Regions from separate parts of the Vibrio sp. SCSIO 43137 genome, predicted to be linked through region 2. Evidence: riboswitches for the same ligand, from Rfam matches in the RefSeq annotation. Region 2 holds a riboswitch; the other holds the start of a gene.
What was found. A riboswitch is a leader RNA that binds a small molecule or an ion and turns the genes downstream of it on or off. The one in region 2 is predicted to bind lysine.
Positions count from the first base shown of each region.

Region 1: linked by a shared signal. The riboswitch ahead of lysC (lysine-sensitive aspartokinase 3) and the one ahead of PK654_RS05325 (Na+/H+ antiporter NhaC family protein) in region 2 are both predicted to bind lysine.

Region 1 is NZ_CP116383.1:274,928-291,020, forward strand. It holds rRNA gene PK654_RS01390 (23S ribosomal RNA) at 1-2,177, shown strand, start outside; rRNA gene rrf (5S ribosomal RNA) at 2,309-2,424, shown strand; tRNA gene PK654_RS01400 (tRNA-Asp) at 2,454-2,530, shown strand; gene metA (homoserine O-acetyltransferase MetA) at 2,858-3,799, shown strand; gene PK654_RS01410 (cation:proton antiporter) at 3,833-5,104, opposite strand; gene metH (methionine synthase) at 5,293-8,973, shown strand; gene lysC (lysine-sensitive aspartokinase 3) at 9,043-10,398, opposite strand; lysine riboswitch at 10,501-10,677, opposite strand; gene PK654_RS01425 (pyridoxal-phosphate-dependent aminotransferase family protein) at 10,902-12,020, shown strand; gene PK654_RS01430 (PglL family O-oligosaccharyltransferase) at 12,098-13,852, opposite strand; gene uvrA (excinuclease ABC subunit UvrA) at 13,915-16,093, opposite strand, start outside.
Region 2 is NZ_CP116383.1:1,100,989-1,117,081, reverse strand. It holds gene PK654_RS05325 (Na+/H+ antiporter NhaC family protein) at 1-1,274, opposite strand, end outside; lysine riboswitch at 1,379-1,559, opposite strand; gene PK654_RS05320 (H-NS family histone-like protein) at 1,942-2,349, shown strand; gene PK654_RS05315 (inosine/guanosine kinase) at 2,414-3,718, opposite strand; gene PK654_RS05310 (DUF2057 domain-containing protein) at 3,893-4,510, opposite strand; gene PK654_RS05305 (porin) at 4,612-5,646, opposite strand; gene dinG (ATP-dependent DNA helicase DinG) at 6,290-8,362, shown strand; gene PK654_RS05295 (TSUP family transporter) at 8,404-9,177, shown strand; gene PK654_RS05290 (primosomal replication protein) at 9,198-9,728, shown strand; gene rsmS (pleiotropic regulatory protein RsmS) at 9,721-9,897, shown strand; gene PK654_RS05280 (hypothetical protein) at 9,921-10,445, opposite strand; gene htpX (protease HtpX) at 10,692-11,555, opposite strand; gene PK654_RS05270 (hypothetical protein) at 11,818-11,985, shown strand; gene bioD (dethiobiotin synthase) at 12,040-12,723, opposite strand; gene bioC (malonyl-ACP O-methyltransferase BioC) at 12,720-13,517, opposite strand; gene PK654_RS05255 (8-amino-7-oxononanoate synthase) at 13,527-14,675, opposite strand; gene bioB (biotin synthase BioB) at 14,659-15,711, opposite strand; gene bioA (adenosylmethionine--8-amino-7-oxononanoate transaminase) at 15,829-16,093, shown strand, end outside.

The sequences.
Region 1 (16,093 bases), 830 kb from region 2:
TGGAGGACCGAACCGACTAATGTTGAAAAATTAGCGGATGACTTGTGGCTAGGGGTGAAAGGCCAATCAAACCTGGAGATAGCTGGTTCTCCCCGAAAGCTATTTAGGTAGCGCCTCGGACGAATACTACTGGGGGTAGAGCACTGTTAAGGCTAGGGGGTCATCCCGACTTACCAACCCTTTGCAAACTCCGAATACCAGTAAGTACTATCCGGGAGACACACGGCGGGTGCTAACGTCCGTCGTGGAGAGGGAAACAACCCAGACCGCCAGCTAAGGTCCCAAAGTATAGCTAAGTGGGAAACGATGTGGGAAGGCTCAGACAGCCAGGATGTTGGCTTAGAAGCAGCCATCATTTAAAGAAAGCGTAATAGCTCACTGGTCGAGTCGGCCTGCGCGGAAGATGTAACGGGGCTAAGCTATACACCGAAGCTGCGGCAATATCTTTTAGATATTGGGTAGGGGAGCGTTCTGTAAGCCGTTGAAGGTGAACTGTAAGGTTTGCTGGAGGTATCAGAAGTGCGAATGCTGACATGAGTAACGATAAAGGGGGTGAAAAACCCCCTCGCCGGAAGACCAAGGGTTCCTGTCCAACGTTAATCGGGGCAGGGTAAGTCGACCCCTAAGGCGAGGCCGAAAGGCGTAGTCGATGGGAAACGGGTTAATATTCCCGTACTTCTTACAATTGCGATGGGGGGACGGAGAAGGCTAGGTGGCCTGGCGACGGTTGTCCAGGTTCAAGTGCGTAGGCTGATTTCTTAGGTAAATCCGGGAAATCTTAAGGCCGAGACACGATGTCGAGCGCCCAAGGGCGTGAAGTCATTGATGCCATGCTTCCAGGAAAAGCCTCTAAGCTTCAGATTGTAAGGAATCGTACCCCAAACCGACACAGGTGGTCGGGTAGAGAATACCAAGGCGCTTGAGAGAACTCGGGTGAAGGAACTAGGCAAAATGGTACCGTAACTTCGGGAGAAGGTACGCTTCTGACGGTGAAGTCCCTTGCGGATGGAGCTATCGGAAGTCGCAGATACCAGGTGGCTGCAACTGTTTATTAAAAACACAGCACTGTGCAAAATCGTAAGATGACGTATACGGTGTGACGCCTGCCCGGTGCCGGAAGGTTAATTGATGGGGTTAGACTTAGGTCGAAGCTCTTGATCGAAGCCCCGGTAAACGGCGGCCGTAACTATAACGGTCCTAAGGTAGCGAAATTCCTTGTCGGGTAAGTTCCGACCTGCACGAATGGCGTAATGATGGCCACGCTGTCTCCACCCGAGACTCAGTGAAATTGAAATCGCTGTGAAGATGCAGTGTACCCGCGGCTAGACGGAAAGACCCCGTGAACCTTTACTACAGCTTGGCACTGAACATTGAGCCTACATGTGTAGGATAGGTGGGAGGCTTTGAAACTGTGTCGCCAGATACAGTGGAGCCATCCTTGAAATACCACCCTTGTATGTTTGATGTTCTAACTTAGCCCCGTTATCCGGGGTGAGGACAGTGCCTGGTGGGTAGTTTGACTGGGGCGGTCTCCTCCCAAAGAGTAACGGAGGAGCACGAAGGTGGGCTAAACACGGTTGGACATCGTGTGGTTAGTGCAATGGCATAAGCCCGCTTGACTGCGAGAATGACAATTCGAGCAGGTGCGAAAGCAGGTCATAGTGATCCGGTGGTTCTGAATGGAAGGGCCATCGCTCAACGGATAAAAGGTACTCCGGGGATAACAGGCTGATACCGCCCAAGAGTTCATATCGACGGCGGTGTTTGGCACCTCGATGTCGGCTCATCACATCCTGGGGCTGAAGTCGGTCCCAAGGGTATGGCTGTTCGCCATTTAAAGTGGTACGCGAGCTGGGTTTAGAACGTCGTGAGACAGTTCGGTCCCTATCTGCCGTGGGCGTTGGAGAATTGAAAGGGGCTGCTCCTAGTACGAGAGGACCGGAGTGGACGAACCTCTGGTGTTCGGGTTGTGTCGCCAGACGCATTGCCCGGTAGCTAAGTTCGGAATCGATAACCGCTGAAAGCATCTAAGCGGGAAGCGAGCCTTGAGATGAGTTCTCCCTGATACTTTAAGTATCCTAAAGGGTTGTCGTAGACTACGACGTTGATAGGCAGGGTGTGTAAGCGTTGTGAGGCGTTGAGCTAACCTGTACTAATTGCCCGTGAGGCTTAACCGTACAACACCCAAGGGGTTTTGTTTTGGACTCAAATAGAACATTGAATGTGTAGAGACACGAACTTTTAAACAGCTTTCCGATTTGTTGGTTTTCACTTTTTTAGAAAAAGTGAAATCAAAAACAGAATTTTGCTTGGCGACCATAGCGTTGTGGACCCACCTGACTCCATGCCGAACTCAGAAGTGAAACGCAATAGCGCCGATGGTAGTGTGGGGCTTCCCCATGTGAGAGTAGGACATCGCCAGGCTTTTAAATTTGTCTAACCAGACACGCAGCGGAGCGGTAGTTCAGTTGGTTAGAATACCGGCCTGTCACGCCGGGGGTCGCGGGTTCGAGTCCCGTCCGCTCCGCCACTTATTTGAAACCTCAGTAGAAATACTGGGGTTTTTTCGTATCTGGCGTATTACTTTTGGCCTTCGGCCAACGAGTCCCGCAAAAGGTTTGCCCGTAGACCGCAACCCCGGACTAGGCGTCCCCGCCGTCCGCCACTTATATTAAGCCTTAGACTGGCCGTCCGCGACTGGCCGTCCGCACAGAAATGCTGGGGCTTTTTGGCGTTTAAGGGAAATAAAAGCTCTATAGATAAATTTTCTTCTTCTCTTCTGTTCAAAAACTCGACTTCTCCTGCTCCATAAGCTAATCTGGCTATATAGACGTCTAGATAGCTTATGGAGAGAGCCGTGCCAATTAGGATCCCTGACAGACTTCCTGCCTCCGATGTACTCAAAAACGAGAATATTTTTGTTATGCCTATGTCACGGGCATCAACACAGGAAATTCGTCCGTTAAAGGTACTGATTTTAAATTTGATGCCGAAGAAAATTGAGACCGAAACTCAGTTTCTCAGGTTGCTGTCGAACAGCCCGCTACAGATAGATGTAGAACTGCTGCGTATTGATAACCGGCCGAGCAAAAATACCCCAACAGAACACTTAGATACCTTTTATCGTCAGTTTGAAACCGTCAGGCAACGCAATTTTGATGGTTTAATAATTACCGGCGCACCATTGGGGTTAGTACAGTTTGAAGATGTGATTTACTGGGAGCATCTTGAAAGCATCATGAACTGGGCCAAAGATCATGTGACTTCAACACTATTTGTTTGCTGGGCTGCTCAGGCTGGTCTGAAATTACTTTATGACCTCCCGAAAAAAACGCGCAAAGAGAAGTTATCGGGTGTTTATACCCATAAGATTCATGATATCTACCACCCGATTTTAAGAGGGTTTGACGATAACTTTCTCGCGCCACACTCAAGGTATGCAGACTTTACTTCTGAGTTTTTGTTAGAGCATACGGATCTGGATATTCTGGCCACGTCTGACGTAGCAGGGGTTTATCTGGCAGCAACTAAAGATAAGCGGAATGTCTTTGTCACCGGACATCCTGAGTATGAATGTCACACCTTACACAACGAATACGTAAGGGATCTTGGTGAGGGGATGGATCCGGCTATACCGGTAAACTATTACCCTAACGATAATCCGGATAACCAGCCGATAGCCAGCTGGCGTAGTCATGGACACTTGTTGTTTTCGAACTGGTTAAACTACTGTGTATACCAGCAGACACCTTACGATTTGGAACACTTCTCAGAAGACAACTTTACAAGAGATGATTAATAAAAAGGGTAGCTCAGCTACCCTTTATCGTATCTACTCTTCTGCAGATTTGGCTTTGTTAATCAGGGGAGTAATGGTCGCTCCCTGAACCAGTATTGAGAACACAACCACAGAGTAGGTCATCACCAGGATAATTTCCCTGACATCTATTCCTTTCTCCGGGATAACCATAACACCGGCAGGAATGGCCAGTGCCATCGCTATCGCAAGACCACCCCTTAAGCCACCCCAGGTCAAAATCTTCACTGACCAAGGGTTATATGTGCGGAATCGGCGGAAGCCGAGGTAAGAGATAAATACACTCAGATAACGGCTTAGCAGAACAAGAGGAATAGCCAGTACCATCAAAATCCAGTCTTCTTTATGGAATTCAAAAAGAAGCATTGAAAGGCCGATAAGCAGAAACAGAACGCCGTTGAGGAACTCATCTACCAGTTCCCAGAAATGGTCTAGATGCTCTTCGCTCTCTTTAGAGAAACCGACAAAGCGTGTCCAGTTACCAATCATGATGCCTGATACCACCATGGCCAGAGGACCGGAGACGTGAATAATATCAGCGAAAACGTAACCTGCTGTCGGGATACCAATGGTAAGTAACAGCTCCATGGAGTGATCATTGGTTGCGCTAATCAGATAGTGAAAAACCAAACCTAAAACAAAGCCGTAGAGAATTCCTCCGACCGCTTCATGCAGAAACAGTAGGCTTACACTGCCGACCGTTGGTGCTTCACTACCAAAAGCAATAGCAAACAGGGTGACAAACAGTACCAGACCAAAGCCGTCATTAAACAGCGATTCGCCCTCTATCTGAGTCGATATCCGTTTTGGAGCGTCCAGCTTTTTTACAATGGCGAGAACAGCAATAGGATCCGTTGGTGAAATAAGTGCGCCGAATAGTAAGCAGTAAATAAAGCCTAGTTTAATACCTAGCAGACTGACAATGGCAAACAGTACCAGACCAATAAAGAAGGTAGAGAACAGAGTTGCAAACAGAGCCAGCACCGTGATCTCCCACTTCTGATCTTTCAGGTTAGGAAGTTTAATTCCCAGTCCGCCGGCAAACAGCAGAAAGCCAAGTATTCCCTTTAACAGGAAAGCTTCAAAATTAATTTCAGCTATGGTGGTAGATGCAATTTCTATCAGATTAAACCAATCGTTATGTCCGGCAACTATGATTAGAAGTGAAAGCATCATTGAGCCGGCGGTGATGGCAATGGTGGTTTGCATTTTTCCTATTTTGCTGTTGATAAATGCAATCGCCATTGCTGCAGCTGCAAGGAAACAGAGAGTGTAGTAGACAGTCATGGTTAATCCGGTTGATGAGAAAGTGTGAATTCTCCTCCTGAATTGTTTAATTATCAATTGTCATATGAAAAATAAATGTTAATTCAGATGTTTATTCTGACAGAGAGTATTTTTAATTTTAGACGTCTAGATTTCTATATTGGCTGTGATAGGATGTAGCGATATAAGTAATGGATTGAGGTTGTACTGTGACTGGAAGCAAGATTAGAGAGCAAATAGAAGAGATACTTAAACAGCGGATTTTACTGATTGATGGTGGTATGGGGACCATGATTCAGGGCTATAAACTGGAAGAGAAAGAGTATCGCGGAGAACGCTTTGCCTCCTGGCCATCTGATCTGAAAGGCAACAATGATCTCCTTGTTCTTACCCAGCCGCAGATAATCAAAGAGATCCATTCAAAGTATCTGGAAGCCGGCGCAGATATATTAGAAACCAACAGTTTCAACGCTACAACCATTGCTATGGCTGACTATGATATGGAGAGCCTTAGTGCAGAGATAAACTTCGAAGCTGCACGTCTTGCCCGTGAAGTTGCTGATGAATGGACAGCAAAGACGCCTGAAAAACCAAGATTCGTTGCTGGTGTACTGGGTCCGACCAACCGTACTTGTTCTATTTCCCCAGATGTAAATGATCCGGGATTCAGGAATGTCAGCTTTGATGAGTTGGTTGAAGCTTATAGTGAGTCTACCCGCGCTTTAATTGAAGGTGGCTCAGATCTTATCCTGATTGAAACTATTTTCGATACCCTGAATGCTAAAGCGTGTGCGTTTGCCGTTGAATCAGTTTTTGAAGAACTGGGAACGGAACTTCCTGTAATGATCTCCGGAACCATCACTGATGCATCGGGAAGAACCCTGTCAGGACAGACTACAGAGGCATTCTACAACGCATTACGACATGTAAATCCGATCTCTTTCGGGCTTAACTGTGCATTAGGGCCGGATGAGTTAAGACAGTATGTAGTAGAGATGTCGAGGATCTCCGAAAGCTTTGTCTCTGTTCACCCTAACGCAGGTTTGCCAAACGCCTTTGGTGAGTATGATCTGTCACCGGAAGATATGGCAGAGCATGTTGAGGAGTGGGCAAAAAGTGGCTTCCTGAACCTTGTTGGTGGTTGCTGCGGCACAACACCTGAACATATCCGTCAAATGGCCAAGGTGGTTGAAGGTATTAAGCCTAGAGCCCTGCCTGATATTCCGCGTGCCTGTCGTTTATCGGGTCTTGAACCGCTGACTATTGATAAAGACACCCTGTTTGTAAACGTTGGTGAAAGAACCAATGTGACCGGTTCTGCACGATTTAAGCGTCTGATCAAAGAAGAGCTTTATGATGAGGCGTTAGAAGTTGCCCGCCAACAGGTAGAGAACGGCGCGCAGATCATCGATATTAATATGGATGAGGGTATGCTGGATGCCGAAGCCTGTATGGTTCGGTTCCTTAACCTATGTGCTTCAGAGCCTGAAATTTCTAAAGTGCCTATTATGGTTGACTCCTCTAAGTGGGAGGTAATTGAAGCTGGCCTGAAATGTATTCAGGGCAAAAGCATTGTTAACTCAATCTCCCTTAAAGAGGGCAAAGAGAAATTTATCGAGCAGGCTAAGTTGATCCGTCGCTATGGTGCGGCTGTGATAGTAATGGCCTTTGATGAGGTTGGTCAGGCTGATACCCGTGAGAGAAAACTGGAGATCTGTACCAATGCTTACCGCATCTTGGTGGATGAAGTCGGCTTTCCGCCGGAAGATATTATCTTTGATCCGAACATCTTTGCTATCGCGACAGGGATAGATGAACACAATAACTATGCGGTAGATTTTATTAATGCCGTCGCGGATATTAAGCGGGATCTCCCTTACGCCATGATCTCTGGTGGTGTTTCCAATGTTTCGTTCTCTTTCCGTGGTAATAACTATGTGCGTGAAGCTATTCATGCTGTGTTCCTGTACCACTGTTTTAAACACGGTATGGATATGGGTATTGTTAATGCCGGACAACTTGAAATCTACGACAATGTACCGTTAAAGCTGCGTGATGCGGTTGAAGATGTGGTACTAAACCGTCGTGAAGATGCTACAGAACTGCTGCTGGATATTGCCAATGAGTATCGTGAAAACGGTGTCGGTAAAGAAGAAGATGCATCAGCACAAGAGTGGCGCGGCTGGCCGGTAGAAAAACGCCTTGAGCATGCTTTGGTGAAAGGAATTACCGAATTTATTGTTGAAGATACAGAAGAAGCACGCCTTAATGCTGAGAAGCCTCTGGAGGTGATTGAAGGGCCTCTGATGGACGGTATGAACGTTGTCGGCGATCTGTTTGGTGAAGGTAAGATGTTCCTGCCACAGGTAGTAAAATCTGCTCGGGTAATGAAGCAGGCGGTTGCGCATCTGGAACCATTTATTAATGCGGCTAAACAGGCTGGCAGCTCTAACGGTAAGATCTTGCTGGCTACAGTAAAAGGCGATGTTCACGATATCGGTAAGAACATTGTTGGTGTGGTACTGCAATGTAATAACTACGAGATTATCGATCTCGGGGTGATGGTGCCTTGTGAACAGATACTTAAAGTCGCTAAAGAAGAGAATGTTGATATTATCGGTCTTTCAGGCCTGATCACGCCTTCTCTTGATGAGATGGTACATGTGGCGAAAGAGATGGAGCGTCAAGGCTTTGATCTTCCTCTTATGATTGGTGGTGCAACAACCTCAAAAGCACATACCGCCGTTAAGATCGAACAGAACTACTCTCACCCTGTGGTTTATGTAAACAACGCTTCCAGAGCGGTGGGTGTCTGTACTTCTCTGCTTTCTGATGAACTCAGGCCTCAGTTTGTTGAGAGGCTGGATAAGGAATATGACAGAGTAAGAGATCAGCACAACAGAAAAACGCCAAGAACTAAGCCGATCACTCTCGAGCAAGCACGTGAGAACAAGGTTGATATTAACTGGGCAGAATATACTCCTCCTGTGCCTGTTAAAGCTGGTGTGCATGTATTTGAACCGGAGAGCCTGAAAGAGCTGCGCAACTATATTGACTGGACTCCATTCTTTATGACCTGGTCATTGATGGGTAAATACCCGACGATATTTGAACATGAAGAAGTAGGTGAAGAAGCGAAACGCCTTTATCGTGACGCTAATCTCTGGCTGGATAAAGTTGAAAAAGAAGGGCTGCTTAAGGTTAAAGGTATTTGCGGACTGTTTCCTGCCAACTCTGTTGGTGATGATATCGAGATTTATACTGACGACAAACGCAATCAGCTCGCCAGTAAACTGCATAACCTGCGTCAACAGACAGAGAAACCGAAGGGCTTTAACTACTGTTTGTCTGACTATATAGCTCCTAAGCAGAGCTCAAAACCAGACTGGGTTGGTATGTTTGCTGTTACCGGTGGAATCGGGGAGCGTGAACTGGCTGATCAGTTTAAAGCTCAGGGAGACGACTATAACTCTATTATGATTCAGGCCGTTGCTGACCGGCTGGCTGAAGCTTTCTCTGAATATCTTCATGAAAAGGTCCGAAAAGAGCTATGGGGTTATGCGGCGGATGAAAATCTTACTAATGAAGAACTCGTCCGGGAGAAGTATCAGGGAATTCGTCCTGCACCGGGTTATCCGGCTTGTCCTGAACACAGTGAAAAGCAGCAGATATGGGATCTGTTACAAGTGGAAGAAAAAATTGGTATGCAGCTGACTTCCAGCTATGCCATGTTGCCGGGCGCATCGGTATCAGGCTGGTATTTCTCTCACCCTGATTCAAGATACTTTGCTGTGGCAAAGATTCAAAAGGATCAGCTAGATGATTATGCCGAGAGAAAAGGCTGGGATGCAGAACAGGCTGAACGTTGGCTGGCGCCAAATATCGATTAAGTTGCTTTACTCTTTGATGTTAAAAATAAAAGGTCGGCAATTTGCCGACCTTTTCTGTATATGCAGTGACTATTCTCTTAATTCAAATAGCTCCTGATGCAGCATCTGAACGGAACGTCTTGAATCAGCTGAACGGACAAGGAAGCAGAGATTATGCTGGCTGGCTCCGTAACAGATCATTCTCAGGTTAATATCTTCCAGCGTACCAAACACTTTTTTGGCGTAACCTTTACACTCGCTCATATTGTTACCTATCAGGGCAACCAGACAGAGATCTTGTTCTATCTCAACACTACAAAGTTGTTCCAGCTCTTTTTGCGCTTCGGCAGGCAGTTCGGGTGAGCCACCGGCAGTGTTGGTTTGATCTAACGTCAGGGAGACGCTCACCTCTGATGTAGTAATCAAATCAACGGAGATCTTATAACGCGCCAGAATCTTAAATACTTCAGCCAGGAAACCATAAGCATGGAACATATTAGGGCTGTGCAGGGTTACCATGGTCTGGTTGCAGCGCAGTGCGATAGCACGGAACAGCGGGGCACTTTTCACTTCTTGCTTGATCCAGGTTCCGCCTTTCTCTGGCGCTTTAGAAGAGCCGACAAAAACCGGGATTTGATGTCTCAGGGCTGGCAGAAGCGTTGAAGGGTGCAGAATTTTGGCACCAAAGTTAGCCATCTCTGATGCTTCACTAAAACTGATTTCAGGAATTGGTGAAGCTTTAGGGGCGATACGGGGGTCAGTTGTATAAATACCCGGAACATCGGTCCAGATTTCAAGGCCTTTGGCTTCAACGGCTTCAGCGATAAGGGCGGCACTATAGTCGCTGCCACCGCGCCCAAGTGTGGTTGTATTGCCTTCAGAGTCTGATCCGATAAAGCCTTGCGTGATAACGACATGTTTCTGACAAAGGGGGACCAGCTTTTCCTGAGCCAGCCGGGAAATTTCTTCCAGTTCCGGTTCTGCTTTCCCGTATGCCGCCGATGTCCTCATTACTTCACGGATATCAAAGCGGACGGCGTCTATGCCACGCTCTTTCATTAGTTGGGTAAGAATGTAGGTCGACATCAGTTCGCCGCTGGCAACAAGCTGATCGGTAAGCTTGTCGCTTGGTTGCTGTTCGGCTTGCTCTGCAACCATGGCGACCTGTTTCAGCACTTGGTGAACGTTATTTTCCGTCTCCAGAGGATCGGCTAACTGATCAATAACGGAATTGTGCAACTCAGTTAACTGACGTAACAGCTCTTTCTGACGTTCAGAGTTGACGCCACTGGCCAGTTCAACTAACAGATTAGTCACCCCTGAACAGGCACTGCTTACCACCAGTTTAGTGTCTGGATTGTTTTCGATAATGGCTGCACAACGACTCATAGCGGTAAAGTCCGCAACGCTAGTTCCGCCAAACTTAGCGACATTAAATGTGCTCACACTAATTCTCCCTTTTTATTCATCCATAAAATTGCTGAAAACTTAATTGTTATCAAAGAGAAGAGTATTCGGGAGCGGAGGAAAAACATCAGAAATGAGTATAACCTCAGAAGCTCCCCACCAGATGTTCCGGTGACAGTCAGCAGGATTCAGCCTGCTCAACCGACAAGTAATTACGCTCACTAAATACTCATCTCGGCATTGCTCCCCCTCAGTGTAGTGTATTGGAGTTGAGGCTCCACAAAACACTTGCCTGGGCAATGCTCCTCTTCTGTAATGATGTTCATTGAACGTTTTTGCAGCAGGAATGTCAATGGCTAAATGAATTTTTAGTCAAACTTTATTCATTGCCTGTATATCTGGTTTGACCTCTAGACTTGAGTCGAATTGTTGAGTCTGCTGAAATGTTCTAATCTAAGTCATTGCTTTCAATATTACCGAGCACAAATCATAAGGTAGTTTCGATAAACAAAGAACAAAGTTGATGTTCAAAGGGAAAAATTATGACAATACAGAGCTTTATTCCACCTAAGCGTACCCTGATGGGGCCAGGGCCATCAGATATCTCTCCTCAGGTACTTCAGGCACTAAGCCGCCCTACAGTCGGACATTTAGATCCTCTGTTTATCGCTATGATGGATGAGCTAAAACAACTGCTGAAATATGCTTTTCAGACTGAAAATGAGTTTACTATTGCTGTCTCAGCACCGGGAAGTGCCGGGATGGAAGCCTGTTTTGTTAATCTGGTAGAACCCGGCGATAAGGTCATTGTCTGCCGTAATGGCGTGTTTGGTGAGCGGATGCGTGAAAATGTCGTCCGCTGTGGTGGTGAAGCTATTTTGGTTGATGATGAATGGGGTCAACCGATCAGCCTTGAAAAAGTAAAAGCCGCTCTGGATGAACATCCTGATGCCAAGGCTCTGGCTTTTGTTCACGCTGAGACTTCTACAGGCGTAGTTAGTGATGCAAAAGCTCTGAGCGAGCTGGCCAGAGAGAGAGGAGCACTAACCATTGTTGATGCAGTAACTTCTCTTGGCGGTGTTCCTCTGCTGGTGGATGAGTGGCAGTTAGATGCTGTTTATTCGGGAAGTCAGAAGTGCCTCTCCTGTGTGCCGGGTTTAGCTCCACTGACATTCTCACAAAAAGCCGTTGATAAGATTCGCCAGCGTCAGCATCCTGTACAGAGCTGGTTTCTCGATCAAAGCTTAGTATTGGGTTACTGGAGTGGAGAGGGTAAAAGGAGTTACCACCATACTGCACCGGTAAACAGCCTGTACGCCCTGCACGAGGCTCTGTTGATACTGAAGAATGAAGGCCTTGAAAATGCGTGGAAACGGCATCAGATAATGCACGAAAAGCTTAAAGCCGGTCTGGAGGCAATGGGGATCTCTTTTGCTGTTGATGAAAGCTGCCGTTTACCTCAGCTTAATGCCGTTAATATACCTGAGGGTGTCGACGATGCAGAAGTCAGACAGAGGCTGTTAAATGAATACAATCTGGAGATAGGTGCAGGATTGGGCAAACTGGCGGGTAAAACATGGCGTATTGGTTTAATGGGCTATGCGGCACGATCTGAAAATGTGGCTTTATGCCTGAAAGCCCTTGAAGAGACATTGAACTAAAAAACTCTGTATTAAAGAGTAAGGCGGAGATTACTCTCCGCCTTTAACATCAATTGACTAGGTTATCGCTGCCCGGTTTAATTCTGTTTTTCGGTTTTTACTATCGGTTCAAGATAGAGCATAGAAAAGTCGCTATCCGGAAACAGGTAACCTGCCTCATCTCTTATCTGCTCAGCCTTGCTCACTTCTCCTGTAGCAAAATAGGCCAGAATCAGATTCCGGTACAGAAGTCTGGTCGGTTGCTTTTTAATAGCCTGACGGGCCCACAAAATAAACTCTTGTGTGCTTGCTAAATCTTGCGCGACAAGGCCGGAGCGGAAACGGCTGCTATGCTTCAGCCACTCTACCTGATTCTGAAATGAGAGTGGGGCAATAATTTCTTCTAACACCTTTTCCTGTTTCGGGTAGCTTTTAGCAAATTGCGTTAGCTGATAGCTGGCCTGAAAAGTCAGAGCCATATAGCTGCATAACGCTAAAGGAAGCAATAAAGCGAACATTCTCACGCCACTGTTTATGTATTTATGTGTAGCGTACCGTTTGTATTTGGCCGTTCTCTGATCGACCCAGTACAGCAGGATAACAAAGGTTACCCAGTGAATAGCGGACAGGTTAAAAGGATTCTCTATCTGAGCATGCAGGGCGATAGGCATTAACAGGGCGAAGATCGCCAGCCGGGTTCCTTTACGGGTAGAGCTGATTCTCATCAGCACCAAAAAGGCCGCCAGTGAGATACCCAGCACAGGTAATAGCCCACCTTCTATTCCCCAGTAGAGAACTTCATTAAACGGATGCCGGATATTTTCTACTGCGGCAGGGTAGCCCGGATTGAGCTGATGTTGCCGTGCGGTGTAAAGGATATACTCAGCTTCAAATCTACCCTGTCCGTAACCGGTAAACGGCTTTTCGATAAACATATCCGCCGCCTGAGGCAGAACTGTTTTTCTGGCACTCTCTAGCTCTACTTCTCCGGCAACATAGCCGCTGTTGCCGGAAGAGAAGGCGATGATAAGTCCGATGGCGATTCCTGCAAGCAGAGAGCCAATCCAGCCAAGAAAACGCTTTCTGGTAGAAAACTTAAACAGGTAGGGCAGTAATAATGTCACGGAGATTAATGTGATTAGCCAGCTTGTTCTGGAGGCCAGCAGGATGATCACCGGAGTCAGAATCAGAGGAGCAAGATAGAGCAGAGTGGTTCTGGAAATTTTCTCGCCATACTTTCTTTGCTGGCGGGACAGCAGGTAACCGGAAAGCACTAAACCTGAGGCCAGAAAGGTGCTCATAGTATTAATGTTCTGAAAAATACCATAAGGCTGATTGGATGTTTGATCGTAGCCGATTAGATTACCCTGACCGAGAAAGAAATACTGTATATAGGCCAGCAGAGCCTCAATTAAAGCGGCCAGAACAATAAACCACAGTAACCGTTGCTTATGAGCATTACTTAATGAAAACTGCTGAAGGAGCAGAAAAAGAAGCCAGCCCAGCCAGAGTCCCGTCAGCTTGTTAACCGTACCGGTTATTGCCACGGGAACTGAGTAAACAAAAGGAATCGACATAATCAGGCAACTGATTAGCAGCCCTATGGTCAGTTTAGAGTAACGGACTTGCCTGTTGACAACTATCTGCCGTAAACCGATAAAAAAGACCCAGCTTAGTCCCATCCAGATGGCGATATTAAAAGGAAGAGATAAGCCGGACTGGCCATTATTAGGAATGTAAAAATGCATGGCCAGAAGATAGATAAATCCAATGGCGTACATAAATCTACGGTTTAGTGGGGCTTTCGCTTTTACCGGAGCTAATCGCGTCCCGCCAAGGTGCAGAATAGCCATGCTTACTTTCCTGTTAAAAAGCGAGCAGATGCTCGCTTTAGCTAAATGATGTTAGATTTGGCTTACTTTACCTTTTTTTGTTCATCTAACATAGGTTTTAAGAAGCGTGCGGTATGTGAACCTTCGACTTTGATCACTTCTTCCGGTGTTCCTTCAGCAATTATCTCGCCACCACCTTGTCCGCCTTCAGGGCCTAAATCAACAATCCAGTCTGCGGTTTTTATCACATCCAGATTGTGTTCTATAACAACCACTGTATTACCATGATCCCTTAAACGATGTAATACCGTCAGTAACTGCTGGATATCGTGGAAATGCAGACCAGTTGTTGGTTCATCCAGAATATAGAGCGTTTTACCTGTATCCCGCTTAGAAAGCTCTCTGGCCAGTTTCACCCGCTGAGCTTCCCCACCTGAAAGGGTAGTCGCGGCTTGACCAAGGCGGATATATGACAGGCCGACATCCATAAGAGTCTGCAATTTTCTTGCAATAACAGGCACCGGGTCAAAAAACTCCCTTGCATCTTCAACCGTCATCTGCAGAACTTCATCGATACTTTTACCCTTGTATCTGACCTCAAGGGTTTCACGGTTATATCGCTTACCTTTACAGACATCACAAGGAACATAAACGTCTGGCAAAAAGTGCATTTCGACTTTGATAACACCATCGCCCTGGCAGGCTTCACAACGGCCGCCCCTGACATTGAAACTGAAACGACCCGGTTTGTAACCGCGTGAACGTGACTCCTGAGTTCCGGCAAACAGTTCGCGGATTGGGGTAAAAATACCGGTATAAGTGGCCGGATTTGAACGTGGTGTTCTGCCTATTGGGCTCTGATCAATATCGATAACTTTATCGAAATGCTCCAAGCCTTTTATTTTTTTATACGGTGAAGGCTCCGTAGTTGTCGCACCGTTAAGCTGAGTATGGGCAATTTTATAGAAGGTATCGTTGATCAGGGTTGATTTACCTGAACCTGATACACCGGTAATACAGCTAAATAACCCGACAGGCAGAGAAAGAGTTACATTTTTCAGGTTATTACCCGTAGCACCGATCAGCTCAACGGTTTTTTTACTGTTCCTTGGTGTTCTCTGTTGCGGAATCTCTATTGATTTCTCTCCACTCAGGTATTGACCTGTCAGAGAGTGAGGCGACTGAATAATCTCCTGCATAGTACCTTCGGCAACTACGCTTCCGCCGTGAACACCTGCTCCCGGGCCAATATCGATAACGTGATCGGCTGTGCGGATAGCATCTTCATCATGCTCTACCACCAGAACCGTATTACCTAGATCCCGTAGGTGAGTCAGGGTTTTAAGTAATCTTTCATTATCTCTCTGATGCAAACCGATAGAAGGCTCATCAAGTACATACATAACCCCAACCAGACCGGCACCAATCTGACTGGCTAGTCGTATACGCTGCGCTTCACCGCCTGAAAGGGTTTCTGCGCTACGGGAAAGGTTAAGGTAGTTCAGTCCGACATTGACTAAAAAGTGTAGCCTGTCGTTAATCTCTTTCATTACTTTTTCAGCGATCTGAGCTCTCTGTCCGGTCAGTTGAAGCTGGCTGAAAAAGTCCATGGCTTCGCTGATGCTCATCTCAACGATTTGTGGCAGAGGTGTTTCATCAATAAACACATTTCTGGCTTCTAATCTGAGCCGGGTACCGTCGCAGGATGAACAGGATTTGGTAGAGATATACTTGGCCAGATCTTCCCGGACAGCGTTTGATTCAGTATCCCGGTATCTGCGCTCCAGTGTATTCAGAATACCTTCAAATGGGTGGCGCTTAACCCGGATATCACCCCGGTCATTAATGTATTTAAACTCTACTTCCGTCCGGCCTGAGCCTTTAAGTATAACGTCAGTGATCTTTTTGCTGAGTGACTTATAAGGCTTATACAGATCAAAGCCATAGTGTTCCGCCAGCGATGAAAGCATCTGAAAGTAGTAATAGTTTTTCTGATCCCAGCCTTTAATGGCACCATCTGCTATTGAGAGATCTTCATCAACAATCACCCGATCAGGATCAAAATACTGCTGTACACCTAAACCGTCACAGGTAGGGCAGGCGCCGGCCGGGTTATTAAATGAGAAAAGCCTTGGTTCTAGCTCCTGCATACTGTAGCCACAATGAGAACAGGCAAAGTTAGCGGAGAAAATAAGGTCTTCTTTTTCTGGTTCATCCATCCAGCTAATGGCGGCGATGCCACCGGACAGCTCAAGGGTTGTT
Region 2 (16,093 bases):
GCCATATCTCCGGCAATTGGCAACATAATTCCGAAGGTACCCCACGAAGTACCGGTAGAAAATGCCATAAGACCAGAAAGCAAAAATAAAATAACAGGTAACCAGTGTGGGTCGATATTACCCTGAACCAGAGAGGATAAATAAGATCCGGTTTTCATATCACCAATTACTGAACCAATTGACCATGCGAATACTAATATCAGGATTGCACCCCACATTGATTTAGCACCAATCCAAAGTGTTTTGCCAATATCGCTTGCAGGTAGTTTTTGCTTGAATACAGTAATTAGTGCTACTGCAACACCGACAATACCACCATATACTAGCGACTTACCTACATCGGTATTTTCAAATGCACCAAGAAGATTAAATTCGATATTATCAGAAGCAAGAGCCTGACCACCGGTATATAGCATCGATGCAACAGTGGCGATGATTAGGAAAACAATCGGCAGAATTAGATCCGATACCTTACCTGTTTCACTTTCGACAATATCCAGCTCTTCATTCAGATCTCGGGCATTTTTATCACCTTCTTCAAGGTTATTTTCATTTCCATTCAGAGCATCTGATTCATGTTTGCGCATAGAACCGATATCAATCTGGAACCATGCCACTGCAAATACCATTAATAGGGCAAATACGGCGTAGAAGTTCATCGGAACTAATCTCAGGTATGCACCTAATGCGGTATATTCAGTTACTCCGTGAGTCACTAATATTCCGCTAATGATTGTCATTATATAAGCCCCCCAACTTGATGCCGGCATTAATACGCACATAGGTGCGGCCGTTGAGTCAAGAATATAGGCAAGTTTTGCGCGGGATACGTTGTACCGATCTGTCACAGGGCGGGAAATGGCACCGACAGCAAGGCTGTTAAAATAATCATCGACAAAGATGAATACGCCTAAAAATGCGGCAAGTAATTTAGAACCTCTTCTGTTTTTAACTTTTACCTGAGCCCACATTGCAAACGCACGGGTACCGCCGGATAAAGTTAGCAAAGCTGTCATCATTCCAAGTAATAACAGGAAAGCGACAATACTCATATTCCAGCTATTTATTCCGCCATCTTCAACAAACACACCTTTTACTGTGTTTGTGATATAGCCGAGTGCGCTTACAGCAGAGTAATCAGCAAGCAAAAATGCCCCTACAACAATACCTATACCAAGGGATAACAGTACGCGACGGGTTAAAATTGCGAGCCCCAGCGCCATTACTGGTGGCAACAGGGATAAAGGGGATGATGCAAAGTCTATTAAATCCATGATCTTCTTAAACCAATTGGTTAGAGATCTACTGCAGACGTGTTACAAATAACCGAATGTAACATTCTATAAATGAAGTGAAAAAGAAGCGAAATCTTCTTTCAACCTACAGTAGCGCTCCATAGTTAACAACAAATATACTATGGCAGTGTTGTACCTATTCGACACAACCCCAGCGAATAGCTTTGATATGCATATTCACTTCGGCAACAACTCCTTTCGTCTCTGTTCATTGGTATCACCCCAACAGAAAGTACTGATAGTAATTGCGCCTCTACTTCAATTACTCTATGAAATAACTAGAAAAAATCTATTACACATACAGTAACTGACTAACGGTATGCATAATTCTACGGATTTAAGCATATTTTGCAACATAAAAATCCAACCACAACCTGAAATGGCGCAGATCTGTACAATATATGAGCTAGATGCGAGATATGAGGCTTAAGAATATATCAGAGCAAAAAGGTTATATGAGCAAGCAAACCCATTAATTAAATAATCTGAAATAATAAATACACATTTCTTATATCAAAATCGACGTATATGGCTACGTTTTTATATTAATAGAGGTATTTTCATATATAATTTTAGATTTTTTATTTGTATAATCCAATTTCACTGTTATTATTATAATCGTTTAATAAATCATATGGGATAAATCATGTCAGAACTTACTAAAACTCTGCTTAATATTCGTAGTCTGCGTGCATTTGCTCGCGAATTAACTTTCGAACAATTAGAAGAAGCCTTAGAAAAACTAACTATTGTTGTAGAAGAGCGCCGCGAAGCTGCTGAAGAAGAAAAAGCAGCAAACGAAGCACGCGAAGCTAAACTTGCAGAATATGCGCAAATGATTGCAAAAGACGGAATTGATGTTGAAGATCTTATTTCAGCTCTTTCTGGTGAAGCAAAAACTAAAACACGCAAGAAGCGCGACCCACGCCCTGCTAAATACAAATATGTAGATACAAACGGCGAAGAAAAGACCTGGACAGGTCAGGGCAGAACACCTTCTGCAATTCAATCTCAGCTTGACGCTGGTAAATCTTTAGATGATTTCCTAATCTAAGATTTCATTTGAATATAAAAAAGAGCTCTTAATGAGCTCTTTTTTATTGGCATCTATTGCTAAATTACCTTTCCCAATATGCCTCTTCCAGGCTGTCTTCTTTCTCTGGTAGTCCTCTGGATAAACGAGGTGAATGTTGTACCAGAACTTCATAACTTGAACGGTTTGCATACTTACAAACTTGAGAGAATGAAGAGTAAGTTAAATAAGCGTGCTGGTGTTTACTTGAATTAGGCACATTTTCTTTGTGGTACTTATTCGCGGCCATATCATGTAATAAAGCTGATAACGCAGCATCTCCTGCCCCATTGGTATTTTTTATTTTTTCCGGTCCACCCATATATGGCGCAATATGCGAATATATTTTAATCGGTGTTTCACAGGAAGACCTGGTTGCAGGGCGGCTAAACTCATATTGATTAAATTCTGCAATAGCACCCGGTAGCAAAGGCAATGATGTTGTACGCTTAGCTGAGTCTTCAGTATAACCCGCCATAAACAGCCCTACAGGGCCTGCTGTACACAGAACCATATCTACCCAATCCAACGCCTTATCCGAAGCTAACAACGGGTCATTTTCCCCTGTCAAGGCTTCTGCTTCTTCTTCATTCATAGCAACGACAGAAACATTTTCAGCTAAGAAGTCTTGCCAGAATTTAGGGTCGTCCTGAATTACGTACTTGGTACCAAGAGTCAGTACTACAGGCACATCGTATTTCTTAGCGTATTCGATGGCCTTCATAGTAGCTTCAGGCATTGGATCGCCCTCTTTACAGCGAACCAGATACGCCGTTAACACAAGCGCTGAAGCGGTTTTAAAAATAGACTCTGGAATACTATCAGGAGAAAGCTGGTTCATCTGCCCTTCACTAATAGCGAAGGTACGCTCACCATCTTCAGTAATCAGTGCAAAACAGCGGCCAATGGCACCTTCTACGCCCTGAAGGTAGTTCAGATCCATACGGCTGGAGGTTTTACAGATATAACGATAACCGTAGCTACCAATCTCGATACTCTTGCTCATTACACCCAGCAGAGTCGACTTATCATCGGCCAGTACAGAGTAGTTATGCAGAGTATTACCAATGGTTCCGCCAGCAAACTCATTGCTGATTAAATCTTCTTGCTTAAGCTGCTGGTAAAGCGCTTCTGCTGTTTGATCATCAATAACCAGAGAGTGTCCCTTACTCAGGCCATACTTTTCAATAAAATCATCAGATACTCTCGCTTCAATATCCACCAGAGTTTGATCAACCCCGATAATATGAGTACTTGCCATTTTTTTACTTGATTGTGTCTGGCTGACCAATGGGTCACGAGCATGAACAGGAAAATAGTGCTTGGATTTGCGCTGGCCGGGGAATTTCATAAGCTGATTCTGCTGGTTAATATAGTAAAGCGCCAATTCTAGCCCTCTATGTCACCGACAGCAATAAATAGAAAACAAGGCAAACGGTTGCGTGGTATTTCTTTGCAACAAGTGAAAACAAAAAAACCGGAGGCTCTATAGTTAGCTCCGGCTCTTACAAGATAAAGCAGATGATTACTCTTGGTCGATCATCCACTTTTTAAATGCTTTTCGTTCTGCTCTGGTCGCTTTTGAGTACCAGTACTGCAGTTGTGCTACCGGCTTGCTAGCATCGGCTTCTTTTAGCTCAGTGATTTTCTCCGGAGTAAATTGCTCATAACCAGCTTCGTTAGAGAAATAAATACCGTGCTCTTTATTGTAAGCTTCTACTAAGGCAGGCACATTAGCGTATGGTAAGAAGCTTGAAGTGGTAGGAATCACAAACTGCTCCATTTTTACTTCTTGTCCTGATGCATTAACTAGCTTAAAAATTGGCTGCTTAGCATCAAAGGCTTTTTTAAGTACTTTGTAACGGTTACTAACAACTTCAAGTTGAACATCTTCTTTTGTATCAAAGGTCAACAAGTAAGGTTTAGAAGCAATATACTCATCTTTCCCTGCAACTCTGAAAGTTGCTTCATACATTGCGGTTATCTGGTTTCTACCCTCTAACAATTGTTGTGTCCTAGCTAACTGGCTTTCTGTCTTCTCACCATTTATCACTTCAACACTCATACCGCTACGCAGCTGTAGGACATTTGCCAATGATGTTAAAGGCAAAAACAGTGCAATAAGTACCAATACTTTCTTCATAAAAACTTCCTTTAGAGAGGGTAAATAGAATTAAAAAAACCAGCATAGTTAGACTATGCTGGTTTTCGCTAATTTCAAAGATTTATCTAAGATAAAATCAATTAGAACTTAACTTTAAGGTTAAGAGTCATGCGATCTTCTTCAGCCTTAGCAGAACCTTCTTTAGCTTCAGTCATCAGGTACTCACCTGTCATAGAAACTTTAGGAGCTAGAGTATAAGTAGCACCGAAGAAAGTAGCTGTTTCTTTTAGTTCAGACTTAGATTTAACGCCTGTAGTAGCATATTTCTTATCAGCATCAAATGCCTGATGAGAAACGTATAGCTGTAGATCTTCCATTGCATCGAACTTAGCGAATACACCGTAAGCGTCACCGTCAGCGATTTGTGAAGCAAGTACAGTACTTGTTGCTTCATAGTTAGCAAACATACCACCAAACTCTACAGGACCAAAGCTTGCAGAAGCAGATAGGCCAGCAACTTTAGTATCTACAGCTTTGTCACCAGCATTTTGGCCTAGCTCACGCTCACCAGCAGAGTATGCAGCAGCTACAGTGAACATATCATGAGAGTATTCTGCAGATAGTGATGTTGTGCCTTTTGTTTTATCAGAATCAGTACCAGAACCGTTTGTCTCATCATCAGTAGTGAAGAAATAAGCTGCAGAAACAGCTACTGGACCGAAATCATTAGAGTAACGGATGCCTTGACCTTTGCTTTCTTCAGCATTGTCGCCAGAAAGAGCAACGTTTTCTGCTTCTGAACCGATATCAACGTTTTCTAGAACGCCGAAAGGATTGCCAGTTTCACCAATCTTAACTGTACCGAAGTCGCCTTGTAGACCAACCCATACATCATCGCCATTAGCGTCGTTGCCGCTTGAGAAATCGTATTCAAAACCAGCAAGAGCTTTAACGTCTGCATTGATTTCATGAGCAATATCAAACTGAAGAGTACCTTTAGAAACTAGCTCAGATGATTTAGTTTTAGCTGCGCCTGCTTTTATTTCTTTGTTCCAGTAAGTAGCTTTTACTTCACCAGATACTGAGATTGAAGAACCTTCGTTCTCGTAGATAGTTGCTGCGTTAACAGAACCAGCTGCAACTAGTACTGATAGAGCGATTAGAGTCTTTTTCATAATAATCCACTGCCTTTTCTTAAGAAAATTTCGGGAAATCCTTTTGGTTCCCTTTTTTTTGTTTTATTGGTGATGACCCTTAGCTAAAGCGCAAAGCATCATCGCCACTAAATTTCGGGGATTAGATTGCAAAAGATCGTCGCTCATGTCAATCACCTAAAAAAATAAAAATAAAAATAGATAAACCCTTAAATATCAATTAGTTATACAATTACAGCACTATTAATAGGTTACTCAAATAACCAATTTAGAGTAATTAATCATCACTTAACCACCACTCATTTCAGAATTAAACACCAACAAATAAAGAAATTAAAACACTTAACAGAATATGCCACCACAATCAAATGCTCACAAAGAACATTAAACCAATCAATCAACCAATTGGTTGCTCTATGTTGTAGTTCATTTTTTTTTTGTGACTCTCCTCAAGAAATGTTTAAAAAGGGCGCTGAACTGTGAGCTATATCGCTGTCAACTATAGGGAAATAGCCAGAAAAAACAGCTTTATAGGGTTTTATAAGTTTTCATAAACTGTTCATAAAAGCGTTATATTTGCATTAGCTTTTTCTGATAAGTGCTGAATTAGAGTGTTAATAGCAAGATGTGCTACCATTCGCGCCTGATCAAAAACGGCCCTGTTATGCTTAATCCAAATATTCAGAAATCGATCAAAAAGAGTTACCAAAATCTTCACCATCAACTGGATAACTTTATTCCCCGCAGAGCACAAAACTACCTTGTAGCGGAAATGGCTAAGACTCTTTGTGGTGAGTACCATAAACAGAACCGGATTATGGTGGCCGAAGCCGGTACAGGTATTGGTAAATCCCTAGCCTATCTAATGGCAGTAATACCCTCCGCTGTGCTGAACAACAGAAAGGTAGTAATTTCCACTGCTACTGTAGCCTTGCAGGAACAGCTACTGAATAAAGATCTTCCTTTATATAGACGCATTACCGATCTCGACTTCTCTTTTATTCTGGCTAAAGGAAGACAACGTTACTGCTGTAGTGAAAAGCTGGCCTCTGCCTGCGGTGCAGATGGCGGGCAACTGGCTATGTTTGAAAGTAAGCCAAAGCAGAAAGATATAGAGCTACTTGAAACCATGTACCGCTCCCTTGCTCAGGGGAAATGGGACGGCGACAGAGACTCATGGCCCAAGGCAATAAAAGATGAACTCTGGAGCGCTATCGTCAGCGATAAGCACAGCTGTAATAACAGTTTGCCAAACCACAGAGGCTGCCCTTTTCAGAAAGCCCGTTCAGAACTGGATAAAAATGATGTCATTATTGCCAACCACAGCTTGGTGATGGCTGATATTGATCTGGGTGGTGGCGTTATTCTCTCAGAACCTGACAATACTATGTACGTGTTTGATGAAGCACACCACTTACCTAAGGTTGCCAGAGATCATGCTTCCGCTGCAGCCAGCCTGAAAGGCGCAGCTAGTTGGCTGGAAAAGTTAAATCAGTCCAGCGCTAAATTTTGCAGTCTGGCAGATGAAAAACGGGTTAACCGGTTCAGAAATGAACTTCAGGATGCTATCCAGCAACTTATTCCGTCTCTGACTCAATTAAGTAAACAGTTTGATAGCAGCCGTTTTGAAGAGAACAGTTATCGCTTTGAAAACGGCGAACTTCCCGAATGGCTGGAAAATCAATCCAAAGAATTAAAGCAGATATCCGGTAAGGGCTTTCAGGCGTTATCAAAAATTGCAGATCTGATAGCAGAACAGGTTAAAGACGGAGAGCTTTCAGCCAAGCTGGCAGAGCCTGCTCTGGCGGAAATGGGTTTCTATAACCAGAGGCTGGAAAACTTAGCTAAAGTGTGGCAGCTAATGGCCACTACAAAAGAGAAAGGAGCCCCGCTGGTTAAGTGGCTGGATATTAACCCTGACCGTGATGGCGACTTTATCGTTAACGTTTCTCCTCTGGAAGTTGGCTGGCAGTTAGATCAGCAGTTATGGAGCCGCTGCGTCGGAGCCGTACTGACTTCAGCAACATTAAGGGCATTAAACTCATTTAGCTATTTCTGCTTTCAGGCAGGTATTAGTGAGAAAGCAGAAGATGGTGTCCAGTTCCTCGCCCTTGCCTCTCCTTTTAATTATCAGGACAATGGAGAACTTATAGTACCTAAAATGCAGTATGAACCTTCTGCTTCTGAGTTTACCGACTACCTAAGCCAACAACTGCCTGAGATGATTCAGGCTGACAAGGCCAATCTGGTACTTTTCTCCTCTTACTGGCAGATGAATCAGGTTGCAGATCAACTTTCTAGCCTGTTTACTAAAAAAGGCTGGGCATTACAGGTACAAGGGGATGGTTCGAGAAACGATATTCTGCAAAAACATAGAAAATTGATTAAAAAAGGCAGCACCAGTATTTTGTTTGGTACCGGTAGTTTTTCTGAAGGTTTGGATCTGCCCGGTGATCTGCTCAGTAATCTGATTATTACTAAAATTCCTTTTGCCGTTCCTACTTCACCCGTCGAGCAGGCTCATGCTGAATATATTGAGTCAAAAGGCGGCAACCCGTTTATGCAGATATCGGTACCAGAAGCGAGTAAGAAGTTGATTCAATCTGTAGGAAGACTGCTGCGCACAGAGCAAGATTCTGGTAGAGTCACCATTCTGGATCGACGAGTGGTAAGTAAAAGATATGGCAAACTTTTACTCGACTCTCTCCCCCCCTTTAAACGAGTAATTGAGAAATAGCAGACTCGCTCATTTCGTCTGCTTTATTTAACGGAATTTATATGGAAATGCTGGAACCAGCTATGCTGGTTGTCTTGGCCCTGGTTGCCTTTGCTGCTGGTTTTATTGATGCTGTTGCCGGAGGTGGTGGCATGCTAACTATTCCTGCCCTTCTCTCTATAGGGCTGCCGCCGCATATTGCTTTAGGAACCAATAAGCTGGCAGCCAGTTTTGCCTCCTCTACTGCTGCGGTGACCTTCTACCGAAAGAAATTATTTAGCCCTAAACTATGGATACACGCTTTTTTGGCCACTCTAGTTGGCGCGACTGGAGGAACCATGGTTGTTGATGCTATTAGTACTGAATGGTTGGAAAAAGCCATTCCCCTGATTGTACTGGCTACGGCAATTTACACCATCTGGCAGAAATCTCCTCCCGCCACGGGTAATGCCCTGCCGGAGAAAAGCAACAAGTTTACCCAGATACAGTGGGCACAAGGTGTATCGCTGGGTTTCTATGATGGGGTGGCCGGGCCGGGTACTGGCGCTTTCTGGATGGTAAGCAGTATGGCTATTTATCGTCTTAATATTTTGCTCGCCTCTGGCCTTGCCAAAGCGATGAATTTTACTAGTAACTTCACCTCCTTTGTTACTTTTGCACTGCTTGGCCATGTGAACTGGATTCTCGGCTTAACCATGGGTGTCTGCCTGATGCTAGGCGCCTACGTTGGTGCACACTCTGCCATCCGTTTCGGGGCTAAATTTATCCGGCCGGTGTTTGTTACCGTGGTGAGCATTATGGCAATTAAACTTGCTTATGAGGCATGGTTTTTGTGATTAATGTCAGGCAGGTTTCCATGATTCTTACGCAACTGCTAAAGAAAGCCGAGGCCTTTGACAAGCAGTTTGGTAAATCAGAGTCAGCCAGATTTGATCGCACGCTATTTAAATGCAGCAGTAAACGCCTTACACCCTGCGTAAGGGAGAGCCAGTCCCTTTTTCAGGAAATCGACTCTTTACTAAAACAACAATCAACCACTACGGCTAAAATTGAATTTCTGAGTGAGCGTCTGGTTAATCAGTTAGAAGCGATTCAACGCGAACTGGCCACGCACCAGATAAGAGAGTTTGAACTATCTTCAAACAACATAGAGTCTATCGATTTACAGCAACTGTACAGAGATTTAGAACAACATATCGAATGGGAAAGACGGCTTAAACAGATAGTTGCCTCTAAAGAGCAAGCCTTTCAGGGCTCACCTGAACAATTTAAGCATCAAGCCAGAAAATCATTGGTTGTTACTGAGCAGCGCCTTTCCCGCTGTCAGAAAGCCAAATTGGCCATTGAAGCACAGATTACACAAAAAGAAGGTTATACCAATGACTAAACAGACCTCGTCATCAAGCTCTTCATTAGAGAACGCACCAGAACAAGTGCAACTTGCTGTTGACCTAATCTATCTGCTGGAATCCAATGAAATTCAGCCTCAGGTAGCTATTGAGGCGATAGAGATAGTCAGGCAAGACTTATTGAGAAAACTGAAACAAGAAAGCTAGAACGTAAGTAAATCTCTCCTTTCTTAACGCCTTTTGCCAATAAGCTGTTTGCGGTGTTTTGGGTATTCAGTTCCCGGCGATAGCCAGATCGCCAACAAGGCATTATTCAAAGACTGATCTGTGATTTCACCTAATTTTTCCGGATTATGGCTAACAGAAAAGTAATGAAACTCTCCGGTTGTTCCGTTCGTTATATACACCAGCTTTTCCCCTGTTTTTACATCTGGAAGAATGTTCTCCAGTCTGCTAAGCCAGTGTTGTGGAAACTGATAGCCGAGTTTTAACCACTGCTGCTTTGTAGCATCAATAATATCCTCGCTGGAAATATCTCTCTGATAAACGATTGACAGTGCAAGAGGCTGAGGAGTTAGTTGCTCCGTATCAAGATAGATTCCGCTGGGAGTCTTTAATTCTGACTGAAAAATCTTAAGAAATAGCCAGCTCAGGCTCGACTGTCCTACGGTAGGCCAACTCTGCCAGCGTGCGTTATCCTGCCAGTTGGTACCGCTGGCCCACGCAAAAGAACTTAATTGTAATAGTAGAGCCATCGACAATATCCGTTTCATAACTCCCCCTGACAGTGCTGGAATTTTAACCACAGCAGAGTTACAGCAAGTTTTATACCCGGATTATCACTGCTTTATAATTACTAACTTTTTCAATTAACTAGACTTAAATACCAATATAACAACAAGCGAAAACGCTCCTTAAGCGGCAATAATTTGCAGTAGTGCGGACAGAAAAAAGCCGGAATAATCCGGCTTAGTTAAATCAGGTCTGGTCCCGAAAATAGCTTAGCTATTTCTTAACGCATCGATACGTTTATCAAGCGGAGGATGGCTCATAAGCAATTGCATCATGGTAGATTTACCGTTGATACCGAAGGCCATCATAGAACCTTCCAGCTGAGGTTCATGACTCACTTTAAGACGTTCAAGAGCTGCAATCATTTTATGCTTACCTACCAGACTTGCCGCACCGGCATCAGCGTAATACTCACGACGACGGCTGTACCACATGGTGATAAAACTGGCTAAGAAGCCAAGCACCAACTCTAAGAAGATGGATACAGCGAAGTAAACCATAAAGTTGCTGCCGCCCCCCTCTTCTTCATCATTTGAAGAGACGATCTGAGCAACAAAACGCGACAGGAAGATAACAAAGGTGTTCACTACCCCCTGCATTAGCGTCATGGTTACCATATCACCATTTGAGATATGGCTGACTTCGTGGGCAAGAACCGCTTCTGCTTCATCTCTGGTCATATTATTCAGCAGGCCGGTGGATACTGCCACCAGTGAATCATTACGCTTAGCGCCTGTTGCAAAAGCGTTGATATCCGCTGCATCATAAATAGCTACCGTAGGCATACCGATACCAGCTTGTTGTGCTTGTCTGGAAACGGTTTCCAGCAGCCAGTGCTCAGTCTCATTTCTCGGGCTCTCAATTACCTGTCCGCCTACAGAGCGCAGTGCCATCTTTTTCGATAACAGCAATGAGATAAAAGAGCCGCCAAAACCAAATAGTGCCGCCATTACCAGCAGGGCATTCAGACTACCCGGCTGCATACCTGTTGTGGCATAAACAATGTTGAGGACAATACTTAATACAAATACCACCGCCAGGTTGGTGGCCAAAAACAGCATTACGCGTTTCATGTTACTCTCCAGTTGAGACTTACTCGTTCATTATAGTTTTATATCGTAACAGCGTTTGCCGTACGAGGTGTTATAACCAATACATATAGTCTATTATTTTGATTACAAGGTTAAGGCGGAAAATGTTCGTTTATTCTTGGTTATCAGTGAGGAAATTTCGAATATAGACCAAGGTCGTATTGATACAAGCGACAATAAACTTTACATTCCGCCTTAGTAATAAGTCATGATGATTTAAAATCACCAATTAAAGGAATAAAACATGGTTGAAAGCAACAACTATCAAATGGCAATCGATCTGTTGTGCTGTCATCTGGGAATCTCTGAGGAAGAAGCCAAAGAGCAGTTGGGGATAAGTGAAAATCAAAAGATTCAGCAGCAAATAGCCAACGCCCAGCAGTCAATGATTAGCTATACATCAGACAAATAAACCAGACATAAAAAAGAGGGTTGCATATGCAACCCTCTTTTACTTTCAGATTTATTAGCCATTTAATATCGGCGTAATATCCATAAACTTACCAATATCACGCTTCTTAACACTAGGGACATAAGGTATCTCGCCCAGTTTTGGTGCCGGTATTTTCTCTTCCAGCATCTTAATAATATCGGCGTAGTTCTCTGTACCCGGATTGATGCGGTTCGCAGCCCAGCCGATGATTTCCAGACCATCATTCTGAATCGCTTCAACAGATAACATGGCATGACTTAAACAGCCAAGCTTGATACCTACAACCAGTACCACCGGCATTTTCTCTTGTTTTACCCAGGTTGAGAGGCAGTCACTATCAGAGACAGGAACACGCCAGCCACCAGCACCTTCAACCAAAACAACATCAGCACTTTGTTTGTGCTGTGTCAGCTTATCACTCAGTACAGAGTATTTAATCTCAATATTTTCCTGCTTAGCAGCAATATGAGGAGAGGTAGGGCTGTAGAGTGCGTACGGGTTTACCTCTTCATATGCAACATCATTTGTCGCCGCCTCTTGTAAGTGCAAAGCGTCTGAATTACGCAGCCCCTGCTCAGTTTCCTTACAGCCGGCAGCAACAGGCTTATAACCAACAGTAGATAAACCGTGTGCAGCAAGTGCCTGTAGAATAGCTTTCGAAACAACGGTTTTGCCTACTTCTGTATCTGTACCGGCAACAAAAAAAGTATCAATCATAGATTAATTTTCCCAAGACATACCTGATAACTTGCAGGCAGTAAATTGTCACTGTTCTTAAACCTCTGGTACTCAGTTTCTACCCGTTCAAGGATACTTTTCTTGGTTAACCCCTGCGAACGCTCGCCTACATGAGTGGCTCCAATGCCTTTTAAATCCCTCATCAACTGAAAAGCGGAGGAGTACCAGAGTCGGATTGAGCGTAAGTCTAGTTGATGGTCATAAGATTCTGATTGCGCTAACGCAACTTTTATCTGGTTAATTGTTAAAAAATTGTTTACGTGTTGATATGAATCAATTTTCGCCCACGCCTGCTTCAGTTCGTGCAGTGAACCATCAGCCAGTGTCGAAAAATAGACCGCTCCGCCCTGCTTTGTCACCCTCTGCAACTCTTTTAGTGGAACGGACAGATCCCGGCACCATTGCAGGGCGAGGCTGGAGAAAACCATATCGAAGCTATTGTCGTCGAAAGGCAGAGCTTCGGCATCGGCAATCTGATAGACAGAAACCTTCTCTGAGCAGCGCTCTTTAGCTTGCTGCAACATTTTTTCTGACAAATCAGCAGAGGTCACTATAGCGCCTTTATTAGCCAATAGTTCAGAGAAATATCCGGTGCCGCAGCCAATATCCAGAACCTTCAGGCCATCAAGCTGTTCCGGCATCAGTTCGATAAGCTGATGACCTACATCTCTCTGAAACTGAGCATGAGCATCGTATTTGTGTGCTGCTCTGCTAAAGGCATCTGCAATGGCTAGTTTTCTGCTTGCTTCCGGACTACAACTTATTGTCTGCATTTTAATTATTTACTTATCCTGAAATCTGATAATACTTTCTGCCAGCTCAGTCACTTGCTGAGGCGCATGGTTACTGGTCAATGTGATTCTTATCCGGCAACTAGCGGCAGGTACAGTAGGCGGCCTTATTGGTGTAACCCAGAAGCCCTGCTCTCTCAGCTGTTCAGCAAGCCCCATGGCCTTCTCAACCGTTCCGCAAATAAAAGGCTTAATCGGAGTATCGGTGTTTATATAACCTTCACAGTCAGCCAGAGCGTTATGATAGATATCTTGCAGCTCAGTCAGCTTGTCTCTTCTCCACTGCTGAGTTTGCAGCATAGCAGCCGCCTTAGATAAAGCGTGAGCCTGCGCAGGCGGCATAGCGGTAGAGTAGACATGGTGACGTGCAAACTGGGTCAGATAGTCGCCAGTATTTTGATCACAAAGGACAGCAGCACCCGACAGGCCAAATGCCTTACCGAAAGTCACGATCAAAAGCTCAGGTTTGTGCGAGGTTAAACAGATACTTCCTTCTCCACGCTGACCCAGAACGCCTATACCGTGGGCATCATCCAGCATCATCCAACTGGCACTGTTTCTGCACAGACGTGAGATCTCAGCAACAGGCGCCTGATCACCATCCATACTAAACACCCCTTCGGTCACAACCAGAGCCGGGCTTTCCGTCAATAGCGATTCAAGATGCTTACTATCGTTATGCCGGAACCGTTTCATCTTAGCAGGCGAGAGCATGCCTGCTTCCATCAGAGAAGCGTGATTCAATTTATCCTGCAGTAACAGATCCTGTTTTTCCAAAACAGTAAATAGCACTGCCTGATTAGCGCTAAAACCGGAACCGAATAGTACCGCTCTCTCATAACCAAGCCAGCTACACAGATCACGTTCCAGTTGCCTATGAGCAGTAGAAAATCCGGTTACCATTGGCGATGCCGCAGCACCACTTCCGTATAGCTCAATGCCCTTTATCCATGCTTCTGCCAGCTCCTTAGAAGCGGCTAAGCCCAGATAATCATTACTGGAGAAATTAATGAAATTTTTGTCACCAACGGAGAATTCCGGCTTATTGGCTCCTGCCATAGGCTGAAGCCGTCGCTCCAGCCCCGCCAGCTTTCTTTTTTCAATGGCATCAGCGATACGCTGATTAAACACTGGCTTCATAGAAGAGGTCATCTTTGCCCGGACGCGCTGCTACTCTTTCCACTACTTGATCAAGCAGTTCATTCTCCTGAATCTGATCCGGCTTCTGACTAACCTGCTCGCTGTTAATACCCAGCTTTTTAAATAGCTGCATATCAGAGTCTTCATCAGGGTTTGGTGTGGTCAGCAGTTTACAGCCATAAAAAATAGAGTTGGCACCAGCCATAAAGCAGAGTGTCTGCATCTGTTCATTCATATTTTCACGACCGGCAGACAGACGTACTGCAGATTCCGGCATCATAATTCTTGCCACCGCAATAAGTTTAACAAAGTCAAACGGGTCAACATCATCCACCTGTTCCAGTGGCGTGCCTTTCACTTTTACCAGCATATTAATTGGCACACTTTCAGGGTGTACAGGAAGATTGGCAAGCTCGACAAACAAACCGGCTCTGTCATTAACGCTCTCGCCCATACCAATAATACCGCCGGAGCAGATCTTCATACCGGCATCACGAACATGAGATAAGGTATCCAGTCTGTCTTGATAAGTTCTGGTAGTAATTATGTTGCCGTAAAATTCCGGAGAGGTATCCAGATTGTGGTTGTAGTAATCAAGACCCGCTTGTGCAAGTTCACCAGCCTGATCAGGAGTGAGCATACCCAGCGTCATGCAGGTTTCCAGCCCCATTCCTTTTACACCTTTAATCATATCCAGCAGATAAGGCATATCCCGTTCTTTAGGGTTTTTCCATGCTGCACCCATGCAGAATCTGGTAGAGCCGGAATTTTTGGCTTTCTCCGCCGCATCAAGCACCCGCTCTACTTCCATCAGTCTTTCGCGATCTACGTCGGTTCTGTAATGGGCGCTCTGAGGACAGTACTTACAATCTTCCGGACAGGCACCTGTCTTAATTGATAGCAGAGTACTGACCTGCACATAGTTGTGTTGCTGGAACTGACGATGTACTTGCTGAGCCTCAAACATCAGATCCATAAAGGGTTTATCCAGTAATTGCTGAACTTCAGCGACTGTCCAGTTATGACGAACTTCCACGTGTCTACCTTTTTTGGATTTATAATTCTTGGCTAGTCTACCCTGAACGGATAGACTGTCAACTAAACTAAATAATTTAAAGTTTACAATTGATTACATTTTAATCACAAGGTTCTCATGGATTTAGAATTTGATCGTCAGCATATCTGGCACCCTTATACCTCTACAATAAACCCTCTTACCTGCTATCCGGTTAGTCACGCCAGCGGTAGCAGCATTTATCTGCAAAGCGGAGAGGAGTTAATCGACGGCATGTCTTCATGGTGGTCAGCCATCCATGGTTACAATCACCCCCTGTTGAATGAGGCGGCAAAGGCGCAGTTAGATAAGATGTCCCATGTAATGTTTGGCGGATTAACTCACGAGCCGGCAATAGAGCTGT